2 linked regions of the Variovorax paradoxus genome follow. The protein of the gene in region 1 interacts with the protein of each later gene in a pairwise test. Links are inferred from orthologs where the notes say so. Each region holds a gene or a part of one and is shown on either strand. Other genes may lie near its edges.

Region 1 (5,169 bases):
CAGGTCTTGGAGGGCGACAGCTCGGGCGCCACCTTGCGCTTGCCGAACAGCTTGCCCCACACGTACTGCAGCACATCGCTGCCCTGCACCACGATCACCAGGAACGCGATCAGCAGCAGGTTGCGGCCCTCGAAACCCGGGATCTGCAGCGTGAGCAGCGCCGGCACGTGGCTGATGCAGAACACGCACACCATCAGGCCCCACTGGATCTTGGAGGTGCGCTCCAGAAAGCGCTGCGTGTCGCCGCCCACGGCCGCCAGGATCGGCAGGATCAGGAAGGCATACACAGGGATGTAGATGGAATACAGCCCGTACCACTCGATCCAGATCAGGAAGTACTGCCCGGGCAGTGCCACGAAGAAGGCCAGCGCGATCGCGCCGTGGTCGCCGCGGCGCGTGTAGGCCAGGCTGATGAACTCGCGCAGCGCATAGAACGAGATCAGGTAGAACAGCACGATCACGCCGCCCTTGCCGAAGGCGAAGGCGATGCCGATGACCGCCACCATCACCCACCAGGCATTGACACGCGAGTTGAGGTTGTCGATCACCGAGTGGGGCTGGCCGTGCGCCACGCGCCACTTCAGCAGCGCGCCGATGGCCGATGCCAGCACGAGCACGCCGAAGACGCCGCCGAACAGCTTGAAGGTGGTCCAGGCGAAGGGAGATAGTTCCATGTCAGCTTCTTGTTGGAATTGTTTGCGGAACACCGCGGAACCGGATTTGCCGGGCTGCTGGTGTTGCCCCCTGCAAGGGGAGTGGAGAAGCGACACGCAGTGCGCGCAGCCTGGGGGTGGACCTCATACCCGGTCGTACTCGGGCCGCAGGTCCAGCATGGCCGCGCGCGCGCGGGCGAGGAACGACACCTTGTCCTCCCCCTCGGCGAGAACGAGCGGCGTGCCGAAACGCACCGTGCAGGCCAGCGGGATCGGCACCAGCACGCCCTTGGGCAGCACCCGCTTGAGGTTCTCGATCCACACCGGCACCAGCCGCACGTGCGGGCAGGCGCGCGCCAGGTGGAACAGCCCGCTCTTCAGCGGCAGCAGGATGTCGTCGCCGATGTTGCGCGTGCCCTCGGGGAACATGATGAGCGAATCGCCGCCTTCCAGCGCCTCCTTCATCTGGTCGACCGGGTTGCCGCCCTGGCCCGAGCCGTCGCGCCGGATCATCAGCGCATTGAACACGTCGTGGCCGATGAAGCTGCGCAGCTTCGAGGCTTCCCAGTAGTCCTGCCCGGCCACCGGCCGCGTGAGCGCGCGCAGGTCGGGCGGCAGCGTGGCCCACAGCAGCACGAAGTCGCCGTGGCTGGTGTGGTTGGCGAAGTACAGCGTCTGCTCGGCCTTCGGCGTGGTGCCCGACCAGATGGCGCGCACGCCGGTCAGGAGACTGGCTGCGCCGATGATGAGCTTGCCCGCCACGATGGCGAGGCCGCGCCGCAGCACGGTGCTTTCGGGTTTGTCCGTCGTGTCGCTCAAAGCGTCGCCTCCGTGGCGTGCGCCTGTTTCGGTGCGCACTGCGCAACCGGCTTCGCCGGCCTGCCGGTGCGTCCGGCGAAGGGAGGGGTGGCCACATGCGGTGGGCAGGCCTGGGGGAGAGTCATGACAAGTCCTGGGTCATCAAGGCGAGGAGGAACATGGCGCTCTGGCAGGCGACCACGATGGCGTGGCGCTGCATGAGCTGGCGGGTGCCCTGCACGCGGTCGTCGAGCGCGCGCGTGGCCTGGTGTTGCGGCGGGGCGTCGCGCAGGCCGAGCGAAGACAGCGCCTTGTCGAGCGCGTCGAGCGAGGTCACGGTGCCGCGCGCGAGGCCGTCGAACAGCGACTCGTCGAAGCGCAGCCGGAATGCGAAGTAGCGCTCCAGCGCGCCCAGGATCACCACCGCGCCGAAGGCCATGGTGGGCGTGGTGGAGAGCGATCGCAACGTGAGTGCAAGCACCAGCGCGGCGATGCAGGTCAGCGCGAAGCCCCACAGGGCCAGCAGCGCGGCGGCGCGCAGCAGGCCGGCCAGCGCGGTGCAGGTGGTGCGTTCGGTGTCAGTCATGGCGGTGTACCTCCGGCAGCTTCGAAAGAGGCTTCAGGGGTTCCAGCGACGCCAGCCATGCGCCGCGCAGCACGATCTGCGGCCGGGCACGGCGCACCGCGGCCTCGGCCTGCGCGATGCCGCCAGCCGCGCCGTAGCGGCCCAGCCAGGCGATGGACGCCGCCGCGCTGCGCGAGAAGCCGAGCGCGCAGCAGACCCACACGGTAGCGCCTTCCGCGCTGTGCCGCCGGCCTTCGATCACCGCCGCCGCGCGCTGCAGCCGCACGGTGGGCGGCACCGTCAGGTCGAGCATCGGCACGCAGCGCGCGTGCGTCACGCCGGCCGGCAGCTGCAGCTCGGCGCACAGGCTCACGAGCCGGGGTTTTCCGGCGGCAAGCCATTCGGCGCGCGTCGGTCGGCGACCCAGGCGCAGGCCGGGCGCCACCTCGACGGAAGCCGGCAGCTTGCGCGTCCACAGCCAGGCATTGACGGCCGCGCCGAGCCGGTAGGGCGCGAACAGCCAGCGTGCCGCCCAGCCCATGCGGCCATGGCCGTCCATCTGGAAGCCGCGCGCACCGAAGCCGACGTAGTTGAGCGCCACCAGCGCCAGTGCCGCGGCCGGCCAGGCCAGCCACAACACGATGCCGCCACCGCTCAGCGCGGCAGCGAGGCACAGCGCTGCGCCCGCCGCATAGAAGCCGGCCAGCTTCCAGCGTTGCGCGTCGCGCGTGCGCTGCCAGGCGCGCGGCATCGACACCACGCGTTCCAGCGGCCACAGCCAGACGCAGAAGATGCCCAGCAGCGCGCCGGTCGGGATGTCGATGAAGTGGTGCTGCCACGTCGTCAGCACCGACGCGCAGATCGCGAAGGCCCACACATGCAGCACCAGCCGCGCCCACAGCGGGCGCAGGAACTGCCGGTACCAGTCCCAGAGGATCACCGCCAGCGCGATGTGCAGCGAAGGCGCCTGGTTGAACGGCTGGTCGAAGCCGCGCAGCGCGTTGAACAGGAAGGCCGGCGCGCCATCGACCGGGGGCTGGCCGAAGCTGAAGTGCAGCGGCCACAGGATGAAGCAGGTGCAGGCGACGAGCGTGGCCGTGACGAGCCGCAGCGCGTGCCGGTCGAGCGTGTGCCTGCTGCGCGCCAGGAACAGCGACAGCGCGTAGAAGACGTTGATCGTCCAGTACGGAAAGATCGTCCACGGCCAGAACGGCACATGGCGTTCCCAGCCGAAGGCCATCGACGGCACGTGGGCGCGCGTGGTGGCCCACCAGTTGGCGAAGCCGTAGGTGGAATAGAACAACGGCCCCAGCACCACCAGCCACAGGGCGGCACGCTTCCAGGGCCGTTGCGCCAGCCAGGCGGTCATCGCTCGGTGCGCACCGCCAGCGACACCGTGAAGATGCCCCACTCGTCCACCCGCTGGTCGATCTTGCGGAAGCCTGCTTCCTCGACCAGCTGGTCCATCTCGTACTGGGTGCGGCGGCGCATCACCCAGGCCTCGCCCTGGCGATGGCTGGTGAGTGCGCGCGCGATCATCTCGAGCTGCGGGTGCCACGGCTGGCCGGTGTAGACCAGGTAGCCGCGGTCTTCCACCGCGTCGCCCACGCCCGCGAGCGAGCGGCGCACCATCTCGTTGTCGGGGAACAGCTCGTACAGGCCCGACACCACGGCCAGCGTGGGCCGCGGCACGACGCTGGCGAGGCTGATGCGGTCGAAGGCATCGGCCTGCACGAACTGCGCCACGTCTTCCAGGCCCTTTTCCGCGATGAGCGCGCGGCCGTCGCGCACGTTGATGTCGCTGTAGTCGCGCAGCAGGATCGAGCTGGCCTTCACCGGGCTGGCCTGCACCGCGTCGAGCACGTAGCGGCCGTGGCCGGCGGCGATGTCCATCACGCGCACCTCGCGGTGCATCTCGGCCAGCCGCTCCATCGCGATCCGCAGCAGCTCCTCGACATGGATCTTGCGCTGGCGGATGCCGCGCCAGCCGATGGAGTTCAGGTAGGTGTTGTCGATGGCGCGGCCGATGGCCGAGCTGCCCGCCGGATGGTTGCGGTACACGTAGTCCAGCGTGCTGCCCGAGTCGAAGCCGGTCTCGTGGCCCAGCTTGATGCCCTCGGACATGGTGCCGCCCAGCTTGAGCCCGGCGCGCGTCATGGCCCAGTAGGCACCGCGTGGCGACAGCGGCGAGAGCGGCTCGGCCAGCGCGCGCGACTCGTCGGCCGTGTCGCCGCTCAGGTGCGCCTCGCGGCGGTCGACCGGCACCGCCGGCTCGTCGAAGCGCTGCAGGATGAACTCGCGGATCTGCGCCACGGCCGGTGCGCGGTCCTTCTCGCCCAGCGTGTCGTGGAAGAAGCCGGGCAGTTCGGTCCTGGTCTTCACCGCGCTGCCGAGCCGCTCGAAGAATCGGTGCTGCGGCTTGTGGTGTACCACCCAGTCGGCGCCCGAGATGAGCAGCTGCACCGGCAGCGTGATCGCGTTGGCGTCGGCCACCACGCGGTCGGCGGCCTCGTACAGCCCTAGCAGGATGTTGACCGCGATGGGCCGCGAGATGAGCGGATCGCTCTCGTAGCTCGCGATGCGCTCGGGGTCGTGCGTGAGGAACTTCGCCTTCACGTAGCTGTTGACGAAGAACAGCCCGCGCAGCTTGTGCATGAGCGCCAGGCTGGGCCGCGCGAACGGCACGTACAGCTTCACCTTGAAAGCCGGCGAGGCGAGCGTGAGGCCGCGCACCTTGGGTGCGTAGTCGTGGGCCCAGGTGGCGATCAGCACCGCGCCCACGCTCTGCGCGACCACGTGGATGTCCTGCTCGGGCACGCCGTGGACGGCGCCGATGTGCTGCACGAAGGTCTGCACGTCGCGCACCGAGGTGCCGAAGCTCGGGCTGTAGCCGCGCTGGCCGGGCGAGCGGCCGTGGCCGCGAGCGTCCCATGCGTAGAAGTCGAAGTCGGGCAGGTCCAGCTCGTCGACCAGGTGGGCCATGCGCGCGCCGTGTTCATGGCCGCGATGGAACAGAAGCACGGCGCCGCGGCGTTGCGCGCCCGTGGCGGGCCAGCGGCGGTAGAACAGCGACTCGCCGTCGTGCGTCTGGAAATGGAGCTCTTCGGCCTTGCGCGAAATGATGTCTGTCATTGAATCCCTGTGAAATCTTGT
Region 2 (3,950 bases), 3.6 Mb from region 1 along the record:
TCAACACCGCCGCGGCCGGCGGCAACGCGAGCCTGATGACGATCGGCTGAACGGCGCGAGCCGGCCGGCGCCAGCTACCTGTCGAACGCCGGATCGACCGGCACGCGGTAGCCGTTGACCAGCCGGTTGGTCTCGTTGGCCATGCCGACCACCGCCATGAGCTCGGCGAACATCGCGGGCGTCATGCCGGCCTTCTCCGCGCCCGCGTGGTGGCTCGCGATGCAATAGGTGCAGCTGTTGGTGACGCTCACCGCGAGGTACACCATTTCCTTCACCACCGGGTCGAGCGCACCCGGTGCCATCACTTCCTTCAGGCTGCCCCAGGTGCGCCTGAGCGTGGCCGGATCGTTGGCGAGGTACTTCCAGAAGTTGTTGACGTCGGGCACATTGCGCGAGGTCTTGATGTCGTCGTACACGGCCTTGACTTCGTCGGAGGCGGCTGCGTACTCGATGGGCTGGGGCTTCATGGGGTCTCCTTGGGACGGCGGCGGGGTGCAGGCGCAATGCGCCTGCCGGTGTGCCTGGGAAACCGATTGTCGCGAAGCCCCCTCGCCTTCGCTTACTCCACCGTGACGCTCTTCGCCAGGTTCCGCGGCTTGTCCACGTCGGTGCCGCGCGCGCAGGCCGTGTGGTACGACAGCAGCTGCAGCGGCACGACGTGCAGGATCGGCGAGAGCGCGCCGTAGTGCTCGGGCATGCGGATCACGTGCAGGCCTTCGCTGCTCTTGATCTGCGTGTCGCCGTCGGCCAGCACGTAGAGCACGCCGCCGCGCGCGCGCACTTCCTGCAGGTTGCTCTTGAGCTTCTCGAGCAGCGCGTCGTTCGGCGCCACGGCCACCACGGGCATCTCGCTGGTGACGAGCGCGAGCGGACCGTGCTTGAGTTCGCCGGCAGCATAGGCCTCGGCGTGGATGTAGGTCACTTCCTTGAGCTTGAGCGCGCCTTCCAGCGCAATCGGGTAGTGCAGGCCGCGGCCCAGGAACAGCGCGTTGTCCTTGCGCGCGAAGTCCTCGGCCCAGCCGATGATCTGCGGCTCGAGCGCAAGCACCGACTGCAGCGCGACCGGCAGGTGGCGCATTTCCTTCAGGTAGCGCGTCTCCTCTTCGGCGCTCAGCCGGCCCTTGGCCTGCGCAATGGCCAGCGTGAGCAGGAACAGGCCGGCCAGTTGCGTGGTGAAGGCCTTGGTCGAGGCCACGCCGATCTCCACGCCGGCGCGCGTGATGTACGCCAGCTTGCACTCGCGCACCATGGCGCTGGTGGCGACGTTGCAGATGGTCAGCGTCTGCTCCATGCCCAATGAGCGCGCATGCTTCAGCGCGGCCAGCGTGTCGGCCGTTTCGCCCGACTGGCTGATGGTGACGACCAGCGTCTTCGGATCGGGCACGGAGTCGCGGTAGCGGTATTCGCTGGCGATCTCGACCTGGGTGGAGATCCTGGCGATGCCTTCGAGCCAGTACTTGGCGGTGCAGCCGCTGTAGTAGCTGGTGCCGCACGCGAGGATGAGGATCTTGTCGATGTCCTGGAACACGCGGTGGGCGCTGGCACCGGTCGCGCCGTCCTGCCCGACGCCGTCGAACAGCTCGGGCACGATGCCCTCGACGCCTTCGAGCGTGTCGCCGATGGCGCGCGGCTGCTCGAAGATTTCCTTCTGCATGTAGTGGCGGTACGGGCCGAGTTCGGCCGCGCCGCTGTGGGCGAGCACGGTGCGCACCTGGCGAGTGACCGGCTTGTGGCTCCTGTCGACGATCCAGTACTTGCCGGGCTGCAGGTCGACCACGTCGCCCTCTTCCAGATAGATGATCTGGTCGGTCACGCCGGCCAGGGCCATGGCGTCGCTGGCCAGGAAGTTCTCGGTGCCGTCCTTGCCGGCGCCGAGGATCAGCGGCGAGCCGGCGCGTGCGCCCACCACGCGGTGCGGTTCGTCGCGGCAGATCACGGCGATGGCGTAGGCGCCGTGCAGCTGCAGCACGGCGGCCTTGACGGCTTCGAACAGGTCGCCGTCGTACAGGCTGTCGACCAGGTGGGCGATGACCTCGGTGTCGGTCTGGCTCTCGAACGCGTAGCCCTTGGCTTCGAGCGCGGCCCGCAGCGTTTCGTGGTTTTCGATGATGCCGTTGTGCACCAGCGCGATGCGGCCGGGGCGCGTGCCGGCCGCGTCGACGCCGGGACCATGGCTGAAGTGCGGATGCGCGTTGTGCACGGCGGGCGCGCCGTGCGTGGCCCAGCGCGTGTGGGCGATGCCGGTCAGGCCTTCGACCTTGTCGTCCTGCACCTGCGCCACGAGGTCCGCCACGCGCGAGGTGGTGCGCGTGCGCGTCAGGCCGCCGGCATGGACCGCGACGCCGCACGAGTCATAGCCGCGGTATTCGAGCCGCTGGAGGCCCTGGACCAGGACCGGAACAATGTTGCGATGGGACGCTGCCCCGACGATGCCGCACATGGTGGACTGCCTTTGAATGAAGAGGAGGCTCGATGGTAGGAAGAAGTGAAGGAAATATGTTTTCCAAATTCGATTGATTTCGGACTTTTATTTCTTCTATTCATTGATATGGATTTTTCTTCCATAATTTATCCATATATGGAATCAATCTCCCTCGATTCAACGGACCTGCGGCTGCTCGACGCACTGCAGCGCGACGCCTCGCAAACCAACCAGCGTCTGGCGGCCGACGTCGGCATCTCGCCACCGACCTGCCTGCGCCGCATGCAGCGCCTGCGGGAGATCGGCCTGATCGAGCGGCAGGTGGCGCTGCTGTCGCCCGACCGGCTCGCCGCGGTGCTCGGGCACGGGCTGCAGGCGGTGGTGGAAATCTCGCTGGACCGGCAGGACGCCGCATCGCTCGACGCCTTCGAAACGCGCGTGATCGCCGACGACGCGGTGCAGCAGTGCTGGCGCGTGTCGCCCGGCCCCGACTTCGTGCTGGTCGTGGCCGCGCGCGACATGCCGGACTACGGCGCCCTCGCGCAGCGCCTGTTCACGGCCGATGCGAACGTGCGCAACGTGAAGGCCTTCTTCAGCCTCAAGCGCGCGAAGTTCGAGCCCCGCGTGCCGCTGGGATGAAGCTTTCGCACCCCTTCACGAACCGCCGCGAAACACCGCGGAACCGGCTGTGCCGGGTCGCCGGTGTTGCCCCCGGCGGGGGCAGGCGAAGCGACACGAAGTGCACGAAGGCGGGGGCGAGTCGAGAACACCGCGGAACCGGCTTTGCCGGGCCGCAGGTGTTGCCCCCGGTAGGGGGTTGGCGAAGCGACACGAAGTGCGCGCAGCCTGGGGGCGAGCTGCGTGCAGCGCGCTATTTTTTCTTTTGCGGACGCTTCCAGTTGGGAAAGCTCACCTGCCTGCCGCGCGCGACGGTGAGCGCGCCCGGCTCGGTCGACTTGTTGACGGTCGAGCCGCCGCCGATGGTTCCGCCCGCACCGATGGTGATGGGAGCCACCAGCACGCAGTTGCTGCCCACGTGCACGTCGTCGCCGATCACGGTGCGATGCTTGTTCGCGCCGTCGTAGTTGGCGGTGATGCTGCCGGCGCCGTAGTTCACGCGCTCGCCGACGGTGGCGTCGCCCAGGTAGGCCAGGTGATTGGCCTTGGCGCCCGCGGCCAGCGTGGAGTTCTTGACCTCGACGAAGTTGCCGATGTGCACCTCGGCGCCCAGTTGCGCGCCGGGCCGCAGCCGCGCGAACGGCCCGATGAGCGCGCCCGCGCCCACCGTCACGCCGGCCTTCTCGCCCTCGATGTGCGTGAAGGGATGGATCACCGCGCCGGCCTCGATGCGCGCGTTGGCAATGACGCAGTTCGCGCCGATGCGCACGCCCTCGCCCAGCGACACCGCACCTTCGAAGATGCAGTTGACGTCGATCTCGACGTCGGCGCCGCAATCGAGCGTGCCGCGCAGGTCGAAGCGCGCCGGATCGGCCAGCCGCACGCCCTGCGCCATCAGCGCATCCGCCTG

What was found.
Region 2: the proteins of AACL56_RS25260 (region 1) and glmS interact in binary tests that used the Escherichia coli proteins (3 or more experiments, as listed by UniProt). The link is inferred for Variovorax paradoxus from one-to-one orthologs.

The regions. Positions count from the first base shown.
Region 1 is NZ_LR743507.1:5,318,932-5,324,100, reverse strand. The notes cover bases 1,208-4,207. They hold AACL56_RS25260 (phosphatase PAP2/dual specificity phosphatase family protein), read right to left. Parts: upstream 3,386-4,207; coding sequence 2,030-3,385; downstream 1,208-2,029. Other genes in these bases: AACL56_RS25255 (bifunctional alpha/beta hydrolase/class I SAM-dependent methyltransferase), read right to left, coding at 3,382-4,207; AACL56_RS25265 (hypothetical protein), read right to left, coding at 1,594-2,037; AACL56_RS25270 (lysophospholipid acyltransferase family protein), read right to left, coding at 1,208-1,472. Outside these bases: AACL56_RS25275 (phosphatidate cytidylyltransferase), read right to left, coding at 1-674; more of AACL56_RS25270, read right to left, coding at 798-1,207; more of AACL56_RS25255, read right to left, coding at 4,208-5,148.
Region 2 is NZ_LR743507.1:1,754,087-1,758,036, reverse strand. The notes cover bases 1-2,866. They hold glmS (glutamine--fructose-6-phosphate transaminase (isomerizing)), read right to left. Parts: upstream 2,441-2,866; coding sequence 560-2,440; downstream 1-559. Other genes in these bases: AACL56_RS07830 (Lrp/AsnC family transcriptional regulator), read left to right, coding at 2,579-2,866; AACL56_RS07840 (carboxymuconolactone decarboxylase family protein), read right to left, coding at 75-467; putA (trifunctional transcriptional regulator/proline dehydrogenase/L-glutamate gamma-semialdehyde dehydrogenase), read left to right, coding at 1-50. Also shown: more of AACL56_RS07830, read left to right, coding at 2,867-3,061; bifunctional UDP-N-acetylglucosamine diphosphorylase/glucosamine-1-phosphate N-acetyltransferase GlmU, read right to left, coding at 3,294-3,950. UniProt on the Escherichia coli protein: Catalyzes the first step in hexosamine metabolism, converting fructose-6P into glucosamine-6P using glutamine as a nitrogen source.